Regions from separate parts of the Polaromonas sp. P4_H1 genome, predicted to be linked through region 1. Evidence: riboswitches for the same ligand, from Rfam matches in the RefSeq annotation. Region 1 holds a riboswitch; the other holds the start of a gene.
What was found. Region 1 has a riboswitch for glycine ahead of gcvT (glycine cleavage system aminomethyltransferase GcvT). Riboswitches for the same ligand answer to the same signal wherever they lie in the genome.
Positions count from the first base shown of each region.

Region 1 (5,193 bases):
CTGTCCCTGTGCTTCATGGTAGGCCTTGATCACTAGCAGGCCGGCGTATTCGCCCTGTGAACCCGCATTGGGCTGCAGGCTGATGCCCGCATAACCGGTGGCCTGGCAGAGCCAGTCGCGCAACTCCTGGTCGAGTTCGGCATAGCCCTGCAGTTGCTCCTGGGGGGCAAAAGGGTGGATGTTGGCAAACTCGGGCCAGGTGATGGGAATCATCTCGCTGGTGGCGTTGAGCTTCATGGTGCAGCTGCCCAGCGGGATCATGCTGCGGTCCAGCGCCAGGTCCTTGTCGCTGAGCATGCGGATGTAGCGCAGCATGCCGGTTTCGGAATGGTGGGTGTTGAACACCGGGTGCGTCAGGAAGGCGCTGGTGCGGCGCAGGTCGGCCGGGATCAGGGACTCGATGCCTTTTTCAAAGGCGCTGACCACGGGCACCGTCTGCCCGGGCTGGGCAAAGAAGGACCAGAGCAGTTCGATGTCCTTGCGGCTGGTGGTTTCGTCCAGCGACACGCCCAGGTGATTGTTCAGTCGAAACCGCAGGTTGGCCCCTGATTGACGGGCGCGCTCAGCGATTAAATTGGTCGCGTCGCCGGTCTTGACGGTGACGGAGTCAAAGGCGCCGCCGTTGGTGATTTCATAACCGAGCTCCTGCAGGCCGCGCACAAAGATGGCGGTGTAGGCGGCCACGCGCTCCGCGATGCGCTTGAGGCCCTGGGGGCCGTGGTAGACCGCATACATGCTGGCTACCACCGCAGGCAGCACCTGGGCGGTGCAGATGTTGGAGGTGGCCTTTTCGCGGCGGATGTGCTGCTCGCGCGTCTGCAGCGCCAGGCGGTAGGTGGGGTTGCCGTGGACGTCGACACTCACGCCCACCAGGCGGCCGGGCAGCGAACGCTTGAACTCTTCGCGACAGGCGAGGTAGGCGGCGTGCGGCCCGCCATTGCCCATGGGCATACCGAAGCGCTGGGTGTTGCCGAGCACAATGTCGGCGTCCCATTCGCCGGGCGGCGCGAGCAGGGTCAGTGCGAGCAGGTCGGCGGCCACGCACAGTGCGGCGCCATCCACATGTGCCTGGCCGGCCAGCGGGCGCAGGTCGTGGATGCTGCCGGTGGTGGCCGGGTACTGGACCAGCACGCCGAAGTAATTGCCTTCGGCCATGAGTTGCGGCACGGTAGCCACTGCGGTGCTGACCTTGATTTCAATGCCCAGCGGTTTCGCGCGGGTCTGGATGACTTCAATCGTTTGTGGATGGCAGTCGCCTGCGACGATGAAGACATTGCTCTTGCTTTTTACGCTGCGCCTGGCCAGCGTCATGGCCTCGGCGGCAGCTGTCGCTTCGTCAAGCATGGAGGCATTGGCAATGGGCATGCCCGTCAGGTCGCACACCATGGTCTGGAAGTTGATCAGCGCCTCCATGCGGCCTTGCGAAATCTCGGCCTGGTAGGGCGTGTAGGCCGTGTACCAGGCGGGGTTCTCCAGGATGTTGCGCAGGATCACGCCCGGCGTGTACGTGCCGTAGTAGCCCTGGCCGATGAAGTTTTTGAACACCTGGTTTTTCGCGGCAATCGCCTTGAGCTGCTTGAGGGCTGCCGCCTCACTCACCGGCGGTGGAATGGCCATTGCGCTGCGGCGTGCGATCGAGCGCGGAACAATCCCGTCTATCAGGTCGCGGCGTGAAGCTGAGCCCACCACACTGAGCATGTGCACTTCGTCGGCCTCATCAATGCCGATGTGGCGTGCGATGAATTCAGAGGGGTTTTCAAGCTCGCCCAGCGGCTTGGCGGATTGCATCAACATGTCGGGAGTTCCGTATCAGGCGGTTTCAAAAATCAGGCGGCGGAAAACTGGGTGTAGCTGGTTTCATCCATCAGGGCGTCCAGCTGCGAGGCGTCGGACAGTTTGATTTTGAAGAACCAGCCGGCGCCCAGCGGGTCGCTGTTGGCCAGCGACGGATCGTTGCGCAGGGCTTCATTGACTTCAACGACCTCGCCGCTCACGGGCATGTAGACGTCCGCGGCGGCCTTGACCGATTCGACCACGCCGGCAGTTTCCTTCTGCGCCAGGGTGGCGCCGACGGCAGGCAGGTCGACAAACACCACATCGCCCAGCGCGTCCTGCGCATGGACCGTGATGCCCACGGTGGCGGTGTCGCCGTCAATCTTGAGCCATTCGTGGTCTTCGGTGTATTTGACAGTCATGAGGTTCTCCAGAAGTTCAAAAGTTCAGTGAAAAGGATTCAGCAAAAAGGATTCAACAAAAAGATTTAGCAAAAAAGATTCAGCAAGTTAACGTGAAAGTAGTAAGAGGCAGCCAAACACTCAGCCGCGGTAGTAGTGGTTGGGCACAAACGGCATGGCCGACACTTCCATCGGAACGGCCTTGCCGCGCACCAGGGCATTCACCCGCGTGCCGATGGCGGAAAACTCGGGGCTCACGTAGCCCATGGCCACCGGCTGGTTGATGGTGGGGCCGAGCAGGCCGCTGGTCACGGTGCCAATGGGCGCGCCCGCGGTGCTTTGCAGTTCGGTGTGGTCGCGCACAGGCACGCGCTCCAGCGCCACCAGGCCCACGCGCATTCGGGTAAGCGTTACCGGGTCGGCCAGCTGCGCCAGAATTTTTTCCGCACCGGGAAACCCTCCGGCGCGCGCGCCGCCGGTGCGCCGGACCTTCTGAATGGCCCAGTTGAGCGCCGCTTCCACCGGCGTGGTGCTGGTGTCAATGTCATTGCCGTAAAGGCACAGCCCCGCTTCAAGCCGCAGCGAGTTCCGTGCGCCCAAGCCAACAGGTTTGACTTCGGGCTGGGCCAGCAGGGCTCTGGCCAGCGTGTCGGCCTGCGATTCGTGCACCGAGATTTCGAAACCGTCTTCGCCGGTGTAGCCGCTGCGCGTGAGGAAGCAGTCGCAGCCCGCCACCGTGAAGCGGCCGCCGGTCATGAACACCAGTTTTTCAACGCCCGGCGCCAGGCGCTGCAAGGCGGTTACCGCCTGCGGCCCCTGCAGAGCCATCAGCGCCATCTCCGGCATGGGGATGACTTCGCACCGGCTGCCGATCTTTTGCTGGATGTGCGCGATATCACCGACCTTGCAGGCCCCGTTCACAATGAGGAACAGGTCGCCGCCCCCGGCGCTGTCGTGCATGTTGCGGTTGAAAAACATCAGGTCATCGATGATGCCGCCGTCGTCATTGAGCAGCAGGCCGTAGCGCTGCTTGCCGGCGGGCAGGTCGACCACATCGACGGGCAACAGGGTTTCCAGCGCAGCCGCCGAATCGGGGCCCACCAGGCGCAACTGGCCCATGTGGGACACGTCAAAAAGTCCCGCCGCCTGGCGTGTGTGGTGGTGCTCGGCCATCAGGCCCGCAGGGTACTGCACCGGCATGGAATAGCCCGCGAATGGCACCATGCGCGCGCTCAACTCTGCGTGCAAGGCATGCAGCGGTGTTTTGAGAAGATCTTCAGGGGTGACAGAAGAAGAGGAGGCAGAAGAGGCGTTAGACAAGGCATTCTCCGGGGGCAAACATGAATCCATGACCCATGGTCATGCGCTGCCCCTGCTGTCCACTTTACCTGAGAGATTCACCTGGCGATGCAGGCTTGCTCCTTCGGTGGGCCGCCTCAAAAGCGGCCTCTCTCCAGTAGGGAACGTTTTCCGGCGCCAGACGCCGGAAAACGGTTGCCAGTCCTTTTGCCTGAGCGTTCAGTGCACCATGGGAGTTAACTTCATGGTGTTCGTGCGCCTTCGGCGGTTTTCGCGGTGAAAACTCTCTCCTGACCTCTCAAGTGTAACGGATGCCGGATTCGGCGATTTGCACCCGACGGGGTGTTATCAGGTGCTATTTGAAGCCCAGCACATGGGGCAGCCAGGTGCTGAGCGCAGGCAGGAAAGTCAGCAGCACCAGCACCGCACCGTGCGCCCAAAGAAAGGGCATCAATTCCCGCACCAGCGGGCCCATGGGTACACGCGATACGTTTGATGTGACAAATAACAGGCCTCCCACCGGCGGCGTAATCATGCCCAGCGTGAGGTTGTAGATGACGATCATCGCAAAATGGATGGGATCTATGCCCAGCTTGACTGCAACGGGCGCAAGAATCGGCGCCAACACCATCACACCGGGCAGCGGCTCAATAAAAATGCCAAACAGCAGCAAAAAGATGTTCACGATGATCAGGAACATCCAGGGAGACAGATTCATCCCGATGATCCAGTCCGCCATCAGCTGCGGCAGGCCCTCGATGGTGAGAATCCATGCGAAAGAGGCGGACAGGCCAATGATGATCAGCACCGAAGCCGTGAGCAGGGCAGAGCGCGCCAGGATGTCGGGCAGGGCTTTCCATTCGAGTGTCCGGTAAACGAATTTGCCGCAGACCAGCGCGTAAAAAACAGCCACCACGGAGGCTTCGGTGGGCGTGAACCAGCCGGCCCGCATCCCGCCCAGAATCAGCACTGGCAGCAGCAGCGCAGGAATTGCCTTCCAGGTGGTGCGCCAGACCTCCGGCCACGGCGGCATGCCGCCGTCGCCTTTGTAATTGCGTTTTTTGGAAACTTGGAAATTGACAACGCACATCGCCACCGCAATCAGGATGCCGGGTAACAGACCCGCGACGAACAGTGCGCCGACAGAAACGTTATCGTCCTGCAGGGCATAGATGATCATGATGATCGACGGTGGAATGATGGGCCCGACAATGGCTGTCGCTGCTGTCAGGGCGGCAGCATAGGAGCGGTCGTAGCCAGCCTTGTCCATCATGCGGATCAGCATGGAGCCCGGTCCTGCGGCATCCGCCAGTGCGGAGCCGGAAATGCCGGAGAAAAAGGTCAGCGACACCACGTTGGTGTAACCCAGGCCGCCCCGCTTGTGGCCGACAAATTGCCCGGCAAAGCGCAGCAGTACCTCTGTGAGCGAACCACCGCTCATCAACTCGGCCGCCAGAATGAAAAACGGCACTGCCATCAGCGGGAAGCTGTCCACGCCGGTAAAGGTTTCCTTTAGCAGTACAAACAGCGGGTAGTTCTCCGCGAGAATCAGCGTGGCGGCGGTGGCAAGGCCCAGCGCAAAGGCAACCGGTACGCCAATGGCGAGAAAAAAGCAGGCTGAAATTATCAGCAGCAGGCTGGCGTTCATAGTGCCCCCACGCTTGCGGCATGGGCCGCCGCGCGAGGCCTTGCAGGCCGCGGCTCGCGAGACGCTTCGCCT
Region 1 covers NZ_JBFUKG010000009.1:193,329-198,521, forward strand. Annotated here, with positions in the region: gene gcvP (aminomethyl-transferring glycine dehydrogenase) at 1-1,794, opposite strand, end outside; gene gcvH (glycine cleavage system protein GcvH) at 1,827-2,195, opposite strand; gene gcvT (glycine cleavage system aminomethyltransferase GcvT) at 2,316-3,494, opposite strand; glycine riboswitch at 3,540-3,641, opposite strand; glycine riboswitch at 3,663-3,776, opposite strand; gene AC1DS5_RS13715 (TRAP transporter large permease) at 3,829-5,121, opposite strand.

Region 2 (5,193 bases), on a different contig from region 1:
GAAAAATGGGGTGTTTCATAAAGGCACGAATCTTGCTGCTTGTTTTGAGTGATTGTAGCCATGCCAGCTCCGGGAATGGCGGCCAGGGCCAAATTGGGCCCATAAAAAAACCCGCCACGGGTGGGCGGGTTTTCGGGCCAACGCCGGGCGCCGGCGTGTGACTTGCCGACTTGCCGCGCGCTTATTTGGCCTTGCGCGATTGCGCGATCAGGTAATCGGTGACCTGCAGGGCCCTGTCCATGTTCTGGGCCAGCTGGCCAGACGTGTAGTAACGCCCGCCGACGCCCAGGGCCGGCACGCCGTCGACCGCGTAGGTGTCCTGCAACTGGGTGGCCTTGCGCGCCTTGGTGCTGACGGAAAACGAGTTGTACAGCTCGACAAACTTGGCCTTGTTCAGGCCCTGCTTCTCCGCCCAGGCCGCCACCTGATCCGCCGTGTTCAGCGCCTGACGCTCGATATGGATCGCATTGAACACCTTTTTGTGCAGCTCATTGAGCTTGTCCATGGCTTCCAGCACATAAAAAAGACGCTGCTGCGGCTCAAAATCGGGACGAAAGGCTACCGGCACGCGCCTGACGGTCACGTCTTTGGGCGCTTTCTGGATCCAGGCCTCGAGTTGCGGCTCAAAGGCGTTGCAATGCGGGCAGCTGTACCAGAAGAATTCCACCACTTCGACCTGGCCGGCAGGCACGTCGGTGGGAGCGGGTTTGCCCAGCGTCAAATAATCCGTTCCCTCCTTGAAGGCGCGGGCCTGAGCCTGCGCGGCTGTGGGCAGCGCAACGCCTCCCCAAGTGGCGGCGGCTGCCACGGTAGCGGCTGAAAGCGAAAACTCACGTCGTTGCATCAATTTTTCTCCTGGTTTCCTGGTCTGTGGGTCTGTGTGGGGGTATTTTGCAAAGCGGCCACTTACTTATTCAGTGAAAAAAACAAGCCGGCCGGCCGTTTCGTACAGGGGTTGGTACACCCCGGCCCATAAAAGTTCACCACACTCTAGCGCTGCACCCTGACGAGGGCTGTTTCTATCGAGTTGCCGTCCAGCCGCTCCTTGACCTTGTCGGCGTCTTCTTTTCTGTCAAAGGGGCCGACGCGCACGCGGTACACCGTTCGGCCCGACTGTTCGCGCTCACTCACCTTGGCTTGCACGCCCAGCAGCATGAGCTTGGCGCGCTGCTGCTCCGCGTCTTCCGGCGTACGGAATGCGCCAGCCTGGACAAAATAACTGAACGGGTCAACGCCCGAAACGGCGGGCGCGGCGTCCGCCCTGGCCTTGGCGAGATCGCCCAGCGGATCCGCGGAGGTGGCGGGCTTCGCCGGGGGCGCGGGAGCTGCCTTGGGCGCGGTCGCCGTGGCGGGGGCCGGCACAGTGCCCACTTCGCCGGAAGTGCCGGAAGCGCTGGAAGCAGAAGGGAGCGGCTTCACAGGCGTTTTGCCCGCCAGCGGGGCATTCGGGTTCCAGTCCCGGTTCTTTTTGGCTTCCGCGGCGTCGCTGTCGGGATTGCGCGACTGGCTCTTGTTCATGAAAGGCACCGGCACCTTGGTGATGTAGACCGCCACGGCCAGCGCGGCGCCCAGGCCGATCAGCGCGCCAATAACCAGACCCAGCAGGGTTCCGCCTCGTTGTTTTCTCATACCTTGCCCAATTTTCTTGCCTGCCTCTGAATCCCGCTCTGAATTTCGCTTTGAATTCCGCTGTGTGTGCTTCATGGTTGCCTACATTTTGTGGGGCGCACTGACGCCCAGCACCTTGAGGCCATTGTGCAATACCTGCGCCGTCGCGGCGACCAGCGCCAGGCGTGCCAGCTTGACGGCTTCGTCGTCCACCAGAATCCGCTCGACGTCGTAATAGCTGTGGTAGCAGGCGGCCAGCTCGCGCAGGTAAAAGGCCACGTCGTGCGGCGCCAGACCGGCGGCCGCATTGCTGAGCATGTCGGGGTATTTGGCCAGCAGCAGCATCAGGGCCTGGGCCTGCGGGCTGACCAGTGCCGACAGGTCCACGCTTTTCAGCTGGCTCTGATCGCCGCTCTGCGCGGCCCAAGTGCCGAGAATCGAGCATATGCGCGCATGGGCGTATTGCACGTAGTACACCGGGTTTTCATTGTTTTTGGCCAGAGCCAGGTCAATGTCAAAGACGTACTCGGTGTCGGGTTTGCGGCTGAGCAAAAAGAAGCGCACGGCGTCCGCGCTGGTCCATTCGATCAGGTCGCGCAGCGTGACATAGCTGCCGGCGCGCTTGGAGATCTTCACCTCTTCGCCATGGCGCACGACGCGCACCATGGTGTGCAGCACGTAGTCGGGGTAGCCCTGCGGAATGCCGGCGCTGGCGGCCTGCAGCCCGGCGCGCACGCGGGCAATCGTGCCGTGGTGGTCCATGCCCTGAATGTTGATGGCCTTGCTGAAACCGCGCTCCCATTTGGCCAGGTGGTAGGCCACGTCCGGCACAAAGTAGGTGTAGCTGCCGTCGCCCTTTTTCATCACGCGGTCTTTGTCGTCGCCGTAGTCGGTCGACTTGAGCCACAGCGCGCCGTCCTGCTCGTAGGTTTTACCGGCGTCCTTGAGCTTTTGCACCGCGCTGTCGACACGGCCCGAGCTGTACAGGCTGGACTCCAGGTAATAGTTGTCAAACCTGACCGAGAAGGCCCGCAGGTCCAGGTCCTGCTCATGGCGCAGGTATGCCACGGCAAACTGGCGGATCGCGTCCAGGTCTTCGACGTCACCGCTGGCGGTGAACTCCCGATCGTCGGATTTGACGGTCTTTTTGGCCAGAAAGTCATTGGCGATGTCGCCAATGTAGTCACCGTTGTAGGCGGGCTCGGGCCAGCCGGCATCGCCCGGCTTGAGGCCTTTGGCGCGCGCCTGCGTGCTAGTGGCCAGGGTCTGGATCTGCACGCCGGCGTCGTTGTAATAAAACTCGCGCCACACATCCCAGCCCTGCGTGTCAAACAGGTTGCAAATCGCATCGCCCAGCGCCGCCTGGCGGCCGTGGCCCACATGCAGCGGCCCGGTCGGGTTGGCCGAGACGAACTCCACAATCATGCGGTGCGGGCTGTCGGCCAATTGCATGCCGTACTGGTCTGCCCCTTGCAACACTTCCCGCACCACTTGCTGCTTGGCTTCGGGCTTGAGCCGGATATTGAGAAAACCCGGGCCGGCAATTTCGATCGCGTCCACCCAGCGCGCAAACGCGGGCGCCTGGAGCAGCAGCCCGCGCAGGTTTTCCGCCACCTGGCGGGGGTTGAGCTTGAGCGGTTTGGCCAGCTGCATGGCCGCGGTGGAGGCAAAGTCGCCATGGGCCGCCACCTTGGGCGACTCGAAGGCGGCCGCCACGGTACTGTCAGGCGCCATGGTTTTGAGGGCCTGGCCCAGGGCGTCCAGCAAGTCTTGTTTGATTTGAAGCATGGAGAGATTTTAGGGGCGTGGGCCCCGCGCTTCTGGCCAGCGCCTGGGCAATATGCGAGAATCTGCTTTCATTCAAGAGAGCGCTGTTGCCCTGCAACGGCCGCCGAAGGCGCAATCTCCCATGATCGCTCAGGTCCCCGTATTGAATGAAACATGCCGAATCTGGAGAGAGCTGCAGCGCAACGCTGCCGCCACCGAAGGAGCAAATCCTGGCCGTCAGCCCCGCTGATGCCGGGCTGAATCTCTCAGGTACCAAGGACAGTGGGAGCGGCACCAGCACTGGTGCACGCTGCCGCCCTGAAATTCACGATTGATTTCATAGCTGCCTGCGCGCATCCGTGCTGGCCTGTTGCCTTCTTTTCCTTGGGAATCTCATCATGAAAGTTACCGTATTGGGCGCCGGCGTGACCGGCATCACCTCCGCCTGGTTTTTGCGCCAGGCCGGCCACGAGGTCACCGTGGTCGACCGCCAGCCCGGCGCCGGCCTGGAAACCAGCTTTGCCAACGGCGGGCAGATTTCGGTCAGCCACGCCGAACCCTGGGCCAACCCGGGCGCGCCCCTGAAAGTGCTGAAGTGGCTGATGCGCGAAGACGCGCCTCTGCTGTTTCGCCTGCGCCCCGACCTGAACCAGTGGCTCTGGGGCCTGGACTTTTTGCGCCAGTGCACGCCGGGCCGCACCCGGCACAACATCAAGCAGATGGTCAACCTGGGGCTGTACAGCCGGGCCACGCTGCAAAAGCTGCGCACCGACACCGGCATCAACTACCAGCAAAAGACCGAGGGCATCCTGCACTTCTACACCAGCGAGCAGGAGTACGCCGATGCGCAGGGCCCGGCCGCGGTGATGCGCGAGCACGGCTGCGAGCTGGATATGAAAACCCCCGATGAATGCGTGGCCATCGAGCCCGCGCTGGCGGCCTGCCGCCCGCAAATCGTCGGCGGCAGCATGACGCCCAGCGACGAATCGGGCGATGCGCATGCCTTCACCCGCCAGCTGGCGGCCCTGTGCGCCGCGCAGGGCGTGGAGTTCCTCTACAACACCCGCATCGTGGGCGCGCGCAAGGAAGGCGATACGCTGCGCAGCGTGCAAATTGCCAGTGCCGAAGGGGTGGTGAGCGAGCTGAAGTCCGACGCCTATGTGATGTGCCTGGGCGCCTACAGCCCGCAGTGGGCCAGACTGCTGGGCCAGACCCTGCGGATTTACCCGGCCAAGGGTTATTCAGTGACGCTGCCGGTCATCAACGAAGCGGCCTCCTACAACGTGTCGCTCACCGACGACGAGTACAAGCTGGTGTTCTCGCGCCTGGGCAACCGCCTGCGCATTGCGGGCACGGCCGAACTGGGGGGCTACAACACCGACCTGAACCTGGTGCGCTGCGAGGCGATTGTGCGGCGCGTGCGCCAGCTCTTTCCCGACATGACCGACGGGCAAAATGCGCAGTACTGGACCGGCCTGCGCCCGGCCACACCATCCAACGTGCCCTACATAGGCGCCTCCAAAACCCGCAACCTGTTCCTCAACACCGGCCATGGCACGCTGGGCTGGACGCACTCCTGCGGCTCGGGCGCGGCGATTGCCGACATCGTCAGCGGACGCGCACCCCAAGTGGACTTTGCCTTCACCAGCCAGGTGCCCGAACGCAAACTGGTGTCGCTGGGCCGGCCCGCAACACAGGCATAAATCGGCTAAGTCGGCTAAATTGGTTGAGTCGGCGGGATTGGCTGCTGCCGGTTTGCGCGGGCGGCGCCAGCGACCGGCAGGCTGTTGAAATTCGCGCGGCGCCACAGGGCCATGC
Region 2 covers NZ_JBFUKG010000001.1:52,991-58,183, forward strand. Annotated here, with positions in the region: gene lptA (lipopolysaccharide transport periplasmic protein LptA) at 1-19, opposite strand, end outside; gene AC1DS5_RS00260 (thiol:disulfide interchange protein DsbA/DsbL) at 182-844, opposite strand; gene AC1DS5_RS00265 (SPOR domain-containing protein) at 991-1,629, opposite strand; gene argS (arginine--tRNA ligase) at 1,711-3,396, opposite strand; glycine riboswitch at 3,460-3,551, shown strand; gene AC1DS5_RS00275 (D-amino acid dehydrogenase) at 3,774-5,078, shown strand.
Region 2: it holds a riboswitch for glycine, as region 1 does, so the genes downstream of both, AC1DS5_RS00275 (D-amino acid dehydrogenase) here and gcvT (glycine cleavage system aminomethyltransferase GcvT) in region 1, are expected to answer to the same signal.